Regions from separate parts of the Clostridium sp. LIBA-8841 genome, predicted to be linked through region 2. Evidence: predicted binding sites of a transcription regulator. Region 2 holds the regulator's gene; the other holds the start of a gene.

Region 1 (7,453 bases), 740 kb from region 2:
TGAAGGTCATAGCGTCCAACCACCACAAACAAAAACAACTAAGTATGAACATATGATTCCTCAATTAATTGATTTAGAACAAAATGATAAAATAAAAGGCATATTATTTGTTTTAAATACCGTTGGAGGAGATGTAGAAGCCGGGTTAGCTATTGCTGAAATGATAAGAAGTTTAACTAAGCCAACAGTGTCATTAGTTATTGGAGGAGGACATTCTATAGGTGTTCCTTTAGCAACAGCATCACAATACTCTTTTATTTCACCATCAGCAACGATGATAGTACATCCTATAAGAATGAATGGGCTTGTAATAGGTGTTCCTCAAACATTTAAATATTTTAACAAAATGCAAGAGAGAATAAATGAATTTATAATAAGAACTTCAGGTATAAAGTTAGATGTACTTAAGGAAATGATGATGCAAACTGATGAGCTTTTAAATGATATGGGTACAATACTCGTTGGAGAAGAGGCTGTTCAGTGTGGATTAATAAACGAGGTTGGCGGTGTTAAAGAAGCCTTAGATAAATTAAATAGCTTAATAGAAGCTTATAATGCAGAACCATAGAATTTCTATGGTTCTATTTATGTAATATAAAAATATTTTGACAATTTATACTCTTTTATGTATATAATATTTTTTGGTACAAGTATTTTACCATTTTAAAATTAAAATAGGTGAGGTGATTTAGTTAAGTATGGCTGGGGGAAAAAAGAAAACCGCAACTAAGACTCAAAAAAAGAAAAATCAAAGCCAAATAAAAGTTACGGAAGAAATATATGCTTTAGTAGCTATATGTGTTTCGTTAATAGTTATGTTTAGTTTATATACTGATAAAGCAGGATATTTAAGTGTTATATCAAGAACTTTACTAATAGGTTTTTTTGGAGTTGGAGCTTTTTTTATTCCAATTTACATAATATATTTATGTACAAAGCTTTTCTTATTTAAAAGAGAAGTATTGTTTTCTAGAGTTGGATTAGGAATAACTATAGTATTAATAACCACTGTGCTAATTATTCAGACAGTAAATATAAATGACTATTATATCCAAGGTAGTTTATGGGGATCTATAAAAACAATATGGAATTCAGCAAATGAATGGCATGGAGGTATAGTTGGATTTTTAATAGTATTACCTTTATATAAATTAGTAGGTAAAATAGGACTTTTTGTAATTTTTATAACTCTATATCTTATCTCTTCAATGCTTATATTTGATTATAATTTAGTTTCAATAAGAAATTTCTTTGGTGGTGTTAAGGAAAAGGCTTCTAAAGTTAAACTTGTTGATAAAAAGTATGAGAAAGATGATTATATCAATTTAAAGAAAAAGGATGGTTCTTCTGAAGATAATAAGGAAATTAAGAAGGAAAATTCAAAAGAGGATAATCCAGAAGAAAATAATAAAATAAAGATATTAGATTTTATGAAGAATTCATCATTAAATGATATTAAAGATAAAGAAAATGCAAAGAATGATATTAAGATAAATCAATTCAAGCAAGAGTCTAAAATGCCTAGAGACTTAAGTTTAGATAATACAATAATAGAACAAAGAGGATTTAATTCAGATAATAACAATAGTGAAGAATCCATAGGAGAAGAAATATCAAATAATATAGCTAGTAAAAATCCACCGGTAGGAGCTAGTTATGTTGCACCAAATGCAGATTTATTAAACTTTAATGATAACAATGAATTAGATAAAGATGATAAAAAAGCATTATTAGCTAATGCAGCTAAGTTAGAAGAAACTCTTATGAGTTTTGGAGTAGAAGCTAAAATACTTCAAGTAACAAAAGGACCATCTGTTACTAGATTTGAGCTTCAACCTAAGGCGGGGATAAAGGTTAGTAAAATAGTTAACCTATCTGATGATATAGCTTTAGGATTAGCAGCTAAAGGGGTAAGAATAGAAGCACCTATTCCAGGAAAGGCTGCTATAGGTATTGAGGTACCTAATAAGGAACAAACACCAGTATTTTTTAGAGAAATTGTAGAATCAAAAGAATTTTTAGATAATAAGTTTAAGGTGGCATGTGCATTAGGAAAAGACATTACAGGTAAGGCTGTTGTTACAGATATAAGTAAGATGCCTCACGTGCTTATTGCAGGAGCAACTGGGTCTGGTAAGAGTGTATGTATAAATACTTTAATAGTAAGTATATTATATAAATATTCTCCAGATGAGGTTAAACTTTTAATGGTAGACCCTAAGGTTGTTGAATTAAATGTTTATAATGGAATTCCACATTTATTAATTCCAGTTGTTACAGAGCCTAAGAAGGCAGCCGCTGCATTAAACTGGGCTGTAAATGAGATGACTAGAAGATATAAGCTTTTTGCTGATAATGGAGTAAGAAATATAGAATCATATAATGCTTTATTTTCTAAGGGAGAAGTGCCTGAGAAGCTTCCTTATATAGTTATAATTGTAGATGAGCTTGCTGACCTTATGATGGCATGCCCTCATGATGTGGAAGATTATATATGTAGATTAGCACAAATGGCTAGAGCGGCTGGTATGCATTTGGTAATAGCTACTCAAAGACCATCTGTAGATGTAATTACAGGGGTAATTAAAGCTAATATACCATCTAGAATATCCTTTGCAGTTTCAAGCCAAATTGACTCAAGAACAATATTAGACTCAGCAGGAGCAGAAAAGCTATTAGGTAGAGGAGATATGTTATTCTATCCAGTAGGAGAATCTAAACCTCAAAGGGTTCAAGGTGCATTTATTTCAGAAGAAGAAGTTGAACATGTTGTATCCTTTATAAAGGAATCACAAAAAGATACTCAATATGAAGAGGATATATTAGAACATATAAATTCAGCCACAGTTGCTTCTGAAGGAAATGGTGATGGAGATAGAGATGAGCTTTTAGATGAAGCTATAGTAATAGTAGTTGAGAGTGGGCAAGCATCGGCTTCTTATTTACAAAGAAGATTAAGAATAGGATTTAATAGAGCGGCAAGGATAATAGAGGAACTAGAAGAATGCGGCGTTATTTCTGGAAGAGATGGAAGTAAACCAAGACAAATCCTAATTAGCAAAGATGAATTAGAAAATATGAAATAAAAACTTGTTTAATTTTAAAAAGAGTTTTAAAATAAGAAATATATATTTAAACGTAGGAGGAAGTAGATTTGGCGAAATATAAGGTAGGAATGGTGAGTTTAGGTTGTGATAAGAATAGAGTAGACTCAGAAATCATGCTTGGTATGGTTCAAAATGGGTATGAACTTACAAATAACCCAAAGGAAGCGGACATAATAATAGTAAACACTTGTGGGTTTATTGAAAAGGCTAAACAAGAATCCATAAACACAATATTAGATATGGCAAAATACAAAACAAGTCACAACTGTAAGTTACTTATAGCTACAGGCTGCTTAACTCAAAGATATGGTGATGAATTATTAGAATTAATGCCAGAAATAGATATAATGTTAGGTGTTAATGATTATACTAAAATAAATGAAGCCATAATGAACTTTATAAATGGAAATAGTAAGAAGGTTACAGCGACAAATTACAGTGATATATCAATTAATGAAGGATTAAGATTGATAACAACTGATAAGACAACTGCATATTTAAGAATTGCAGAAGGATGTAATAACTTCTGTACTTATTGTATTATTCCTAAAATAAGAGGTAAGTTTAGAAGTAGAACTTTAGAAAATATAATTGATGAAGCAAAAAAATTAGCTGAGAGTGGAGTAAAAGAGTTAATATTAATAGCTCAGGATACAACTAATTATGGTATAGATATATATGGCGAGAAGAGACTTCACTTAGTTTTAAGAGAATTAGCTAAAATTGAAGGAATAGAATGGATAAGAGTTCTTTATTGCTATCCAGAAGCTATATATGATGAACTAATTCAGGAAATTGCATCAAATAATAAAGTTTGTAATTATCTTGATCTACCTATACAACATATAAGCAATAATGTTTTAAAGAGAATGGGTAGAAAAACAACAAAAGAGGAAATAATAGAAAAGATTAATGCTTTAAGAGAAAGCATACCTAATATAGTTTTAAGAACTTCTTTAATTGTTGGGTTCCCAGGAGAATCTGAAGAAGATTTCAATGAGTTAAAAGAATTTATTGAAACAATAAAATTAGATAAAGTAGGGGTTTTCACTTACTCAAGAGAAGAAGGAACTCCAGCAGCTATAATGGAAGATCAAATAGATGAAGAAGTTAAAAAGACTAGAGAAGAAGAAATAATGTTACTTCAAAAAGAAGTATCAGAAGAAATTAATAAGAGCAAGGTTGATAGAAAATATAATGTTCTTATTGAAAAATTTAATGGGGAGTACTATATAGGAAGAAGCTATGAAATGGCTCCAGATATAGATGGATGTATTTATGTAAAAGGAAATGGAGCTAAAAAGGACCAATTCTGTAAAGTTAAAATTGAAAAGGCCTTAGAATATGATTTAGTAGGAGTTGTATGCAATGAATCTTGCAAATAAATTAACTTTGATTAGGATAGTTTTAGTTCCCGTATTTTTAGTATTTATAGCTTATCAAGACTTACCTTATGGTAGTATAATAGCAACTCTTATATTCATAATAGCATCTGTGACAGATCAACTAGATGGATATATAGCAAGATCAAGAAATCAAGTAACCAATTTCGGTAAGTTTATGGACCCTTTAGCGGATAAGTTATTAGTGACGGCAGCTTTAATATCTTTAGTAGAATTACAACTAGTTCCAGCATGGGCAGCAATTGTAATAATAGCTAGAGAGTTTGCTGTTTCTGGTTTAAGAACTATAGCGGCTTCAGAGGGTAAAGTTATAGCTGCTAGTTGGTGGGGAAAAATCAAAACTGTAATACAAATAATCGCTATAGTGCTTTTATTATTACAAGTAAACATAATTAATTCACCAGGAATTAAAGAATTAGTAGTGGGAAATAGTTTCTTAAGAAACTTCTTTATATATGTTCCCGATATATTCTTATACTTAGCTGTTGCAATAACAATAATTTCTGGAATAGATTACTTTATAAAAAATAAAAAGGTTATAAACACTTATAAATAAGGGTTTAAAAGTTAAAAAAAAGTCAATAATTAAAACATGAAGTTTTTTCTATAGCTTCATGTTAATGTTGACTTTTTTTTTGTATATATTATAATAATAATAGAACTTATGTTCGGTTATTTAAGGAGGTTAAGTATGGCAAATATAGATAAAGATAAATTAAAAGCTATTGAGATGGCGATGGGTCAAATAGAGAAACAATTCGGAAAGGGATCAGTAATGAAACTTGGAGAGCAAGGTGCTCCTCAAATGGATGCTGTTTCAACTGGATGTTTAGATCTTGATATAGCCTTAGGAATTGGTGGGGTACCAAAAGGAAGAATTATCGAGATATATGGACCAGAGAGTTCAGGTAAAACAACAGTGGCTCTACATGTAGTGGCAGAGGCTCAAAAAATAGGGGGAGCAGCAGCGTATATAGATGCTGAGCATGCTTTAGACCCAGTTTACGCAAGAAGATTAGGTGTTAATATAGATGATTTGGTTGTTTCACAACCAGATACAGGAGAACAGGCCTTAGAGATAACAGAAGCCTTAGTTAGATCAGGAGCTATAGATGTTTTAGTTGTTGACTCAGTTGCTGCCTTAGTACCAAGAGCTGAGATTGAAGGGGAAATGGGAGACTCTCATGTGGGACTTCAAGCTAGATTAATGTCTCAAGCTTTAAGAAAATTAACAGGAACAATAAATAAATCAAACTGTGTAGTAATATTCATAAACCAATTAAGAGAAAAAGTTGGTGTAATGTTCGGAAATCCAGAAACAACACCAGGTGGTAGAGCTTTAAAATTCTACGCATCAGTTAGAATGGATATAAGAAGAATTGATTCAATAAAACAAGGTGATGGAATAACTGGTAACAGAACAAGAGTTAAGGTTGTTAAAAATAAGGTTGCTCCTCCATTTAAGCAAGCTGAATTTGATATAATGTATAATGAAGGTATATCAAAAGAAGGTAACATAGTAGATGTTGGAGTAAAAGAAAATATAGTACAAAAAAGTGGTGCTTGGTTCTCATATGGAGATATAAGACTAGGCCAAGGTAGAGAAAATGCTAAGCAATATCTAAAAGAAAATCCATCAGTTGCATTAGATATAGAAAATCAAATAAGAGAAAAGTATGATTTACCTTTAGCTAAAGCAGTAGAAGCAGTAAAGGTAGAAGAAACTATTGAAGAATAATAAAAAAAGATAAGGATTTTTCCTTATCTTTTTTTTCATATTTTATGAATTTACACTATTAAAAATATGAAAATTCAGGTAGTTATGAATATGTTAACATTAATTAAAAGTTTCTACATTTTAAGGAAGTTAAAAAGTTATAAAAGCCCATTATATCTGGATTAGTATAAGAATAATTTTTGTTTTTTAGCATATAATATACGCAGGGGCTAACCTTGACATAAATATAAAATTACTATACAATAATAACAAATACTGGTTTATCATATTCAAGAAATTACAGTGAGAATAGTATGACACCTTTCTACGCGAAATGTTTTTTATAGAGAGAATAAGCGAGGAGGTGTTTATATGGGAGTAGAAATACTTGTATTAATAGGAATAATAATATTAGGGGTAGTAGGGTTTATTCAATACACTCTTATACAAAAAGCTTCAAAAAATAAGGTGGAAAGCTTAGAAAGAGAAGCGAGTGCAACTCTTGAGGAGGCTAAAAGAACAGCTGAATCTACAAAGAAAGAAGCCATATTAGAAGCAAAGGAAGAGGTACACAAACTAAGAGCAGATCTTGATAAAGAAACTCGTGACAGAAGAAATGAGATTCAAAGGTTTGAAAGAAGACTTATCCAAAGGGAGGAGTCATTAGATAAAAAGAGTGAAATGCTTGAAAAAAGAGAAGATAGCATGAACAAAAAATCTATAGAAATTCAAGAACTTGAAGAACGTGTGCAAAGTTTATACGGTGAACAAAGAGCTGAACTTGAAAGAATATCAAATCTTTCAGGAGAAGACGCAAGAACATTATTATTAGATGAAGTAAGAAAAGAAATAAAACATGAATCAGCTATGCTGATTAAAGAACTTGAGACTAAGGCCAAAGAAGAAGCTGATAAAAAATCAAGGGAAATAATTACTACTGCTATTCAAAGATGTGCGGCAGACCATGTTTCTGAGACTACAGTTCATGTTGTTGCCTTACCTAATGATGAGATGAAAGGAAGAATCATCGGTAGAGAAGGTAGAAACATAAGAACTTTAGAAACATTAACAGGAGTTGACTTAATAATAGATGATACTCCAGAAGCTGTTATTCTTTCAAGCTTCGATCCAATAAGAAGAGAAGTTGCAAGAATAGCTTTAGAAAAATTAATTGTAGATGGAAGAATTCATCCAGCTAGAATTGAAGAAATGGTAGAAAGAGCTAT
Region 2 (7,453 bases):
AGAAAAAGAGTTATTAGAGCTTTAGAAACTTATAAGTTAACTGGGAAACCTTTTTCATCTTTTAAAGCTAAGAATAGTATTTACGAAACTCCATATAATATATATTATTATGTACTTAATATGGATAGAACAAAGCTTTATGATAGAATAAACAAAAGAGTTGATATAATGTTTGAAAAAGGTCTTTTAGAAGAGGTTAAAACTCTTAAAGATATGGGGCTTACTGATGATATGCAATCTATGAAAGGCATAGGGTATAAGGAAGTTTTATATTATCTTGATGGAAAAATATCTTTAGAGACGTGTATAGAGATGATTAAGCAAGGTAGCAGAAATTATGCTAAACGTCAACTTACATGGTTTAGAAAGGATCCTAGGGCTATATTTATAGATAAGGATATCTTTGATTCAGAAGAAGAGATTTCTAATAAAATTATTAATGACATAATAAAAGCTTAGGTTTATAATTAAGTTAGATTAAAATTTATGGAGGGCAATAGAATGAATAAGTCAATCAATAACCTACAAGATATATTCTTAAACAATGCAAGAAAGGAAAGAATACATGTAACAATCTTTTTAGTAAATGGGGTTCAATTAAAGGGTATTGTTAAAGGGTTCGATAGTTTTACAGTAGTTTTAGATAGTGATGGAAAACAACAACTTGTTTATAAGCATGCTATAAGCACAGTATCACCAGCTAAACCTATTTTATTTAATAATGCACAAGTTTTTGATAATTAAATATATAGAAAAAAATAGGTAAACCTTTATTGGTTTGCCTATTTTTTTTCTATATGATAAGATTTATAAATGTACGATATTTTAATAATGCGGGGGTATAATAATGCTTAATGCAACTATAGAATTACTAAAAGAACAATACGGTTTCACAGATGAAACTTTAAAGCTTTATAATCAAGCTATAATTGATGTAGAAAATGAATTTAAAATATATGATGAAATAAGAGAATTTAATCAATTAAAAGTTCTTAAAGCTTTCCAAGAAGAGAAAATTTCAGATAGCCACTTCACTAATTCAACTGGTTATGGATATGGAGATGTTGGAAGAGATACTTTAGATTTAGTTTATGCAAGAATCTTTAATGCTGAAAAAGCTTTAGTTAGACCACACTTTGTTAATGGAACTCATGCTTTAGGAACAGCTTTATTTGGTAACTTAAGACCTGGAGATACTATATTAGCTGTTACTGGTAGTCCATATGATACTTTACATAGTGTAATTGGTATAAGTGGAGAAGAAAACATAGGATCATTAAAAGAATATGGTGTTAATTATAAGCAAGTAGATCTTATTGACGGAAAAATTGATATAGAAAAAGCTTTAGAGATGATTAAAGAAGATGACTCAATAAAGTTAATACATATGCAAAGATCAACTGGTTATGGTTGGAGAAATGCTTTCCAAGTTACAGAATTAGGAGAAGCTATAAAAGCGATAAAAGAATTAAGAGAAGATTTAATAGTATTTGTTGATAACTGTTATGGAGAGTTCATAGATATAATAGAACCTACAGATGTTGGTGCTGATTTAATTGCAGGATCATTAATTAAAAACATAGGTGGAGGAATAGCTCCAACTGGTGGATACATAGTAGGAAAAGAAAAATATGTAGAGCAAGCATCTTATAGACTAACTGTACCAGGTATAGGAGCAGAGTGTGGATGTACTTTTGGAGTAATGAAAGACTTCTATCAAGGATTATTCTTAGCTCCTCATGTTGCTATAGAAGCTTTAAAGGGTGCTATATTCTGTTCTAGAATAATGGAACTTGCAGGTTTTGAGGTGCTTCCTAAATATACAGATAAGAGAAGTGATATAATTCAAGCTATAAAATTCAATGATAAAGAAAAGCTTATAAAATTCTGTAAGGGTGTTCAATATGCATCACCAATAGATTCTTTCGTTGAATGTGAACCATGGGCTATGCCAGGATATGCAGATGAAGTTATTATGGCAGCTGGTGCCTTTATTCAAGGTTCTTCTATAGAGCTTTCAGCAGATGCACCTATAAGAGAGCCTTATATAGCTTATTTACAAGGTGGATTAACTTTTGATCACGCTAAAATCGGTGTCTTAATAGCTTTAAACAACATTTTTAAATAAGATTTTAACTCTAAACACTTTAAGTTTTTATAACTTAAGGTGTTTTTTTATGGAATAAATTACTTTAATATTGTATAATTAATACAGCGTTATTATTACGTATTACAAATATACAATTACATTACGTATTACAAGGAGAAAGGTGGACATAGTTTTGGAAGAGAGTAGAAACAAAGAATTAAAGGTAAAAAGCTTCAGAGTCACTGAAGAAACTTTCGATAAATTTAAAAAAATAGCATCTGATGAATTTGGTAACCAAGGACAATGTCTAGATGCTTTAATATCTTTATACGAATTAGAGAATTCTAAATCAACATTAATAGAAAGAAAATTAGAAATAGAATCTTTCCAAGATTATTTAAATAAGATAAATCAATTATTCTTAACATCTCTTCAAATGAGTGAGGATGCAGGGAAAAGAGCAGAAGAGGAGTTTGTAAAGAAACTTTCCATAAAAGATGTAACCATAGAGAGACTACAAAAAAGAGAAGAAGAGTTTATAGAAAGAGATAAGACTTTAAAAGAAGAACTTAGAGCTAAAACAAAGGAAGTTGAAGAACTTAAAGAAACTATTAAAGCATTAGAAAAGGATAAGAGTACTTTATCTCAATTAGTATCTAGAAACTATGATTTAATAGAAAAAAACAAGGAAGAAATAGCATCTCTAAAACCTTTAGAATCTTTAAAAGAGGAAAATGAAGAGTTAAAAAGAAGGTTAGAAGAGGAAAGAGATTCTATAAAAGAACAAAAATCTCATATAAAAGCTTTAGAATTAGAAAAAAACTCTTTTAAAGAAAGAATAGATTTCTATGTAGAAAAAGAAAATTCTTATAAGGAAGAGATGGAATCTTATAGAAAGCTTATAGAAGCCATGAGAAAGGACCACAAGAAAGAATTAGAGCTATTAGAGGATAAATACTCTAAAATGTTGGAAAAAGAGTCTAAGAAGCTTAGAGAGGCATTTGATAATAAGTTAGATTTAGAAAAGAAGAGCTTAGAATTAGATATAAGAACTTTAAAACACGAAAAAGAAGTTTTAGAAAACAAATTAAACTCCTAAAATAAAAAAAGAAAGCACCAAATGATGCTTTCTTTTTTTATTAATACGCTCTATATATTCCTACTAATTTACCTAAAACAGAACAGTCTGGAACTATTATAGGTTCATAATTTTTGTTTTCTGGTTGAAGCCTTATAAATCCATTTTCTTTAAAGAATCTTTTTATGGTTGCTTCATTTTCTATTAAAGCCACAACTATATCACCATTTGAAGCTATGTTTTTTTGCTCTATTATTGCCAAATCACCATCTAATATTCCACATTCTATCATACTGTCTCCAGTAACTTTTAAAATAAATAATTCATTATTATGCTTAACGTAGTTTATAGGAATTTGAAACATATCTTCTATATTTTCTGTAGCTAAAATAGGCATACCAGCAGTAACTTTTCCTATAATAGGAATGTCTATAAGCTCTTTTTCTTCAGTAGATAATTCCACTATTTCTAAAGCTCTCGGTTTAGTTGGATCCCTATATATTAATCCTTTTTTTTCCAATCTTTTTAAATGTCCATGAACAGTTGAAGTTGATTTCAAGCTAACAGCTTGACATATCTCCCTAACTGAAGGTGGATACCCCTTTGACTTTGTAAATTCAACTAAAAAATTATATATTTGAGTTTGTTTATCTGAACTTTCCTTAACTATCATAGTAATTGCACCTCACGATTCTTTGGTAATATTATACCATATGAATAGCAACATAGCAAACTTATGTTCTCATATCTATAAAATTATAAAAGGATTTTTAAAAGAGAAAATTTAACTTCTATTTTCTATAAAAAAGAAAGAGAGTAGATATACTTTTAAGGATAAAAAGAGTCTTATTTGATAAAAATTAACTTATTTGTTATAATGGAAAGATGGATTTTGAAAATAAGAGGTGACTTTATGGATAAAAAAGAATTTAACAACGATGATTATTGTGATGTATATAACGGAAAAATTTGCGACAATTGCGGTGATTGTTTAGAGATGCAAGGAGTAGATACAAAAGCTATAAAAATAGCTGATATAGCAAAAGAAGTTGAGGAAAATAAAAAAATAGAAGAAGCTCTTAAGAAACTTTCTGAAGAAGAGCAAGAAGAAATAGATGATAATGTTGAAGAAGAACTTACAACAGAAACTTGGGAAGAGTATTTAGCGAAGCAAGATGAATACGAAGATGCTTTTGATCATATAGAATATCTTGAAGACATAGATTTAAATGATGATTTAACAATGGAAGAAATGACAGAAGAAATATTCCCAGGCGTTAGAAAACTAAAAATAAAAGAGTAGTTTTATAGATAAAAGTGCTAAAAATACGGATATAGAACATATGTTCTATACCCGTATTTTCTTTATAATTTCAGATTTTTAGATATAAAATCTAACCAAATTAAACTATTTAATATTAGCTAAAGGGTTAGTGTTAACAGCTTTTCTTAGAGTTTCATCATCTACATGGGTATAAATTTGAGTGGTAGAAATATTTTCGTGCCCTAAGATATTCTGCAAGCTTCTTATATCTACATTTCCATACTTATACATTAGCGTAGCAGCTGTGTGTCTAAGTTTATGAGGGGTATATTTTTGATCTTTAAACCCTGCATTTTCTATATGTTTTTTAACTAACATTTCAACACTTCTTTTATTTATAGGTCTATATTTACTAGATAAAAATAGATATTTTTTAGCTTCTTCCGTAGCTTTTGAATCATTTCTGTTTTTTAAATAACTATCTATAGCAGAAATCGAAGCCTCATTTAAATATACAGTTCTTTCTTTGTTACCTTTACCTATGATAGTTAAGGTATCTCCTTTTATTTTTTCTATTTGTATGTTACAAAGCTCAGATAATCTCATTCCGCAGTTCAAAAATAAAGTAAGTATGCAGTAATCTCTATGATAGTTTTTATTTGTTTGATCCATCGAATTCAATACAGTTATACTTTGATCTAAAGTCAAATAAACTGGGTGTCTTTTATTTATTTTAGGTGATTCTAGTTCTACAGTTGGATTTTCATCTATTATTTTTATTTTTGAATTTAAAAACTTAAAGAAAGACTTTAATGTAGCAACCTTTCTTGCTCTTGCATAAGCGCTATTATTTCTTACCTTTTCTAAAAAAGCCAAAAATGCATATATATCAGATAAGGTTATGTCTTTTATAAAATTATCACTTAACTCAGAAATTTCAACTTCTTCGATTTTTTCTAATTCAATATTATTTTCTAAACCTTTATATACTTTTAAAAATTTAAAAAATAATCCTAAATCAACAGAGTATCCTTTTATTGTATTCAAAGATTTACCTTTTACATTTTCTAGGTAATTTAGGAACTCCATAACTCGTTTTGGATATCTCGATTTCTCTAAAAAATCAAATTTAAGATTTTTATTTTTGTATGATTCATCGTTTAATTCATTTTTAAAATTTGATTTTTCAACAGAATTGATGTCCTTTTCTACCTCTAAGAGCTTGTCCATCCCAAGTTCTTTTATCCATCTTTTTATTATTCTTTGATTAATCTTATATATATCTGCCAATTCTGTATTACTTAGATTTCTTTTAAAGATTAAAATATAAATATCTTCAATTAAATCTTCGTAGTCACGTTGAATATTTTGAGAATCGTAATAGTTATATATATGATCTAGATTAGTTAAATCATCATTACTTAAATTTATATTGAGTAATTCTTTGATTTCCTGTGAGTATTGAAAATTTTCGAATTGATTTTGTTTATTATTCATAGTCTAAAATCCTTTCAAAGCCTTGATATGACTATATTGTAGCATATTTACTTAAAAAACGCAATAACTTCGCTAAATGTATATTTAGCGAAGTTATAAATTAGGGGTATTTTAAGAAATTCATATTTGTATTTTAAAAACAACTTTAAAATAAATTTTTAGTTGTGTTTGAACCATAGTTTGTGGTTTTAATTCTTAATTCAATTCTTCAAATCAAAGAACGATTATATATTATCAAATCGTAATACATTAAGTAATACATATACATGTAATACAATAACAATATCGATTGATATATTTTAATTATGACCAATATCGATTGATATATTTTAATTATGACCAATTTCCAAAATAATATACATGACGAGATTAAAAAAACGTAATATTTCTTACATTACAAATATATATTCAAATTTCTCACTATTCTAATATCGTTTTTAGATATTAATAAGAAAACAAAAGGAAGTTAACTATATTCTTGTTATCATCCTTTTGTTTTCTTATACTATAAAGATGTAATTATGATAATTCGTCTAGGTTATTACTTTCTTTTCCATCAGGGATACTTCTTAAATAAGCTTCACCTTTTTTAGAATGAGAAATTATAACACCATCAATCATTCCCTCTTCTGCAAGTCTTACACCTTCAGCTTTAGAAACAGTTTTTCCGTTACTTAAAACGTAATCTGTAATTTCTCCACTACTATTCTTTTTTACTTTAACTATAGAATCTGACATAAATTATCACCTTCCTTTACTATTATTTTGCATGTATTTTCAAAAAATATTCTCTGTAAAAAATTATTTTTGTTTGTTATAATTAATATATAAAAGGTTTACATAAATGAGAGGTGATTATTTTGTATTTAGAAAAAATTATTAAAGCAAAAAAGAATATAGAAGATATAGTTATAAAAACACCTTTAATATATAGTGAGGTATTCTCAAGGAAATCTGAGAATCAAGTGTATATGAAATGTGAAAACTTACAATTAACAGGTGCTTATAAAATTAGAGGCGCATTAAATAAGATAAGATCCTTATCAGAGAAAGAAAAAGCAAGAGGCGTTGTATGTTCTTCTGCTGGGAATCATGCTCAAGGTGTAGCTTTTGCCGCTTCTCAAGCAAGTGTTAAATCAACAATAGTAATGCCTAAAACAACTCCTCTATTAAAAATTCAATCTACAAAAGATTTAGGTGGAAATGTTGTTTTATCAGGATATGTATATGATGATGCTTTTAACGAAGCTAAAAGAATAGAAGAAGAAGAAGGTACTTTATTTATACATCCATTTAATGACATCGATGTAATATATGGTCAAGGTACTGTAGCTTTAGAAATTTTCGAAGATTTAAAAGATGTAGATGTTATTCTTTGTCCAATTGGTGGAGGTGGTCTTATAAGTGGAGTCTCTTTAGCTGCTAAGGAATTAAATCCTAATGTAAAAATAATAGGAGTTCAAGCTGAAGGTGCTAATGCTATGGAACAAAGTTTTAAATCAGGAGAAATAATCAATTTAAAATC

The links. Region 2 encodes LexA, which represses DNA repair genes until DNA is damaged. Its sites were predicted from a motif close to CNAACANNTGTTNG; they were not measured.
Region 1: recA (recombinase RecA) is a predicted target of LexA. The motif match lies at 5,168-5,181, and genes of this name have one in related genera.

What each region holds. Positions count from the first base shown of each region.
Region 1 is NZ_CM173488.1:2,710,337-2,717,789, reverse strand. Features, by position in the region: gene AC2A4K_RS11760 (ClpP family protease) at 1-568, shown strand, start outside; gene AC2A4K_RS11755 (FtsK/SpoIIIE family DNA translocase) at 699-3,086, shown strand; gene rimO (30S ribosomal protein S12 methylthiotransferase RimO) at 3,155-4,492, shown strand; gene pgsA (CDP-diacylglycerol--glycerol-3-phosphate 3-phosphatidyltransferase) at 4,476-5,066, shown strand; gene recA (recombinase RecA) at 5,202-6,248, shown strand; gene rny (ribonuclease Y) at 6,600-7,453, shown strand, end outside.
Region 2 is NZ_CM173488.1:1,968,103-1,975,555, forward strand. Features, by position in the region: gene miaA (tRNA (adenosine(37)-N6)-dimethylallyltransferase MiaA) at 1-459, shown strand, start outside; gene hfq (RNA chaperone Hfq) at 502-744, shown strand; gene AC2A4K_RS08660 (methionine gamma-lyase family protein) at 848-2,128, shown strand; gene AC2A4K_RS08665 (V-type ATP synthase subunit I domain-containing protein) at 2,283-3,188, shown strand; gene lexA (transcriptional repressor LexA) at 3,229-3,840, opposite strand; gene AC2A4K_RS08675 (hypothetical protein) at 4,081-4,470, shown strand; gene AC2A4K_RS08680 (tyrosine recombinase XerC) at 4,576-5,520, opposite strand; gene AC2A4K_RS08685 (DUF3892 domain-containing protein) at 6,448-6,666, opposite strand; gene ilvA (threonine ammonia-lyase) at 6,789-7,453, shown strand, end outside.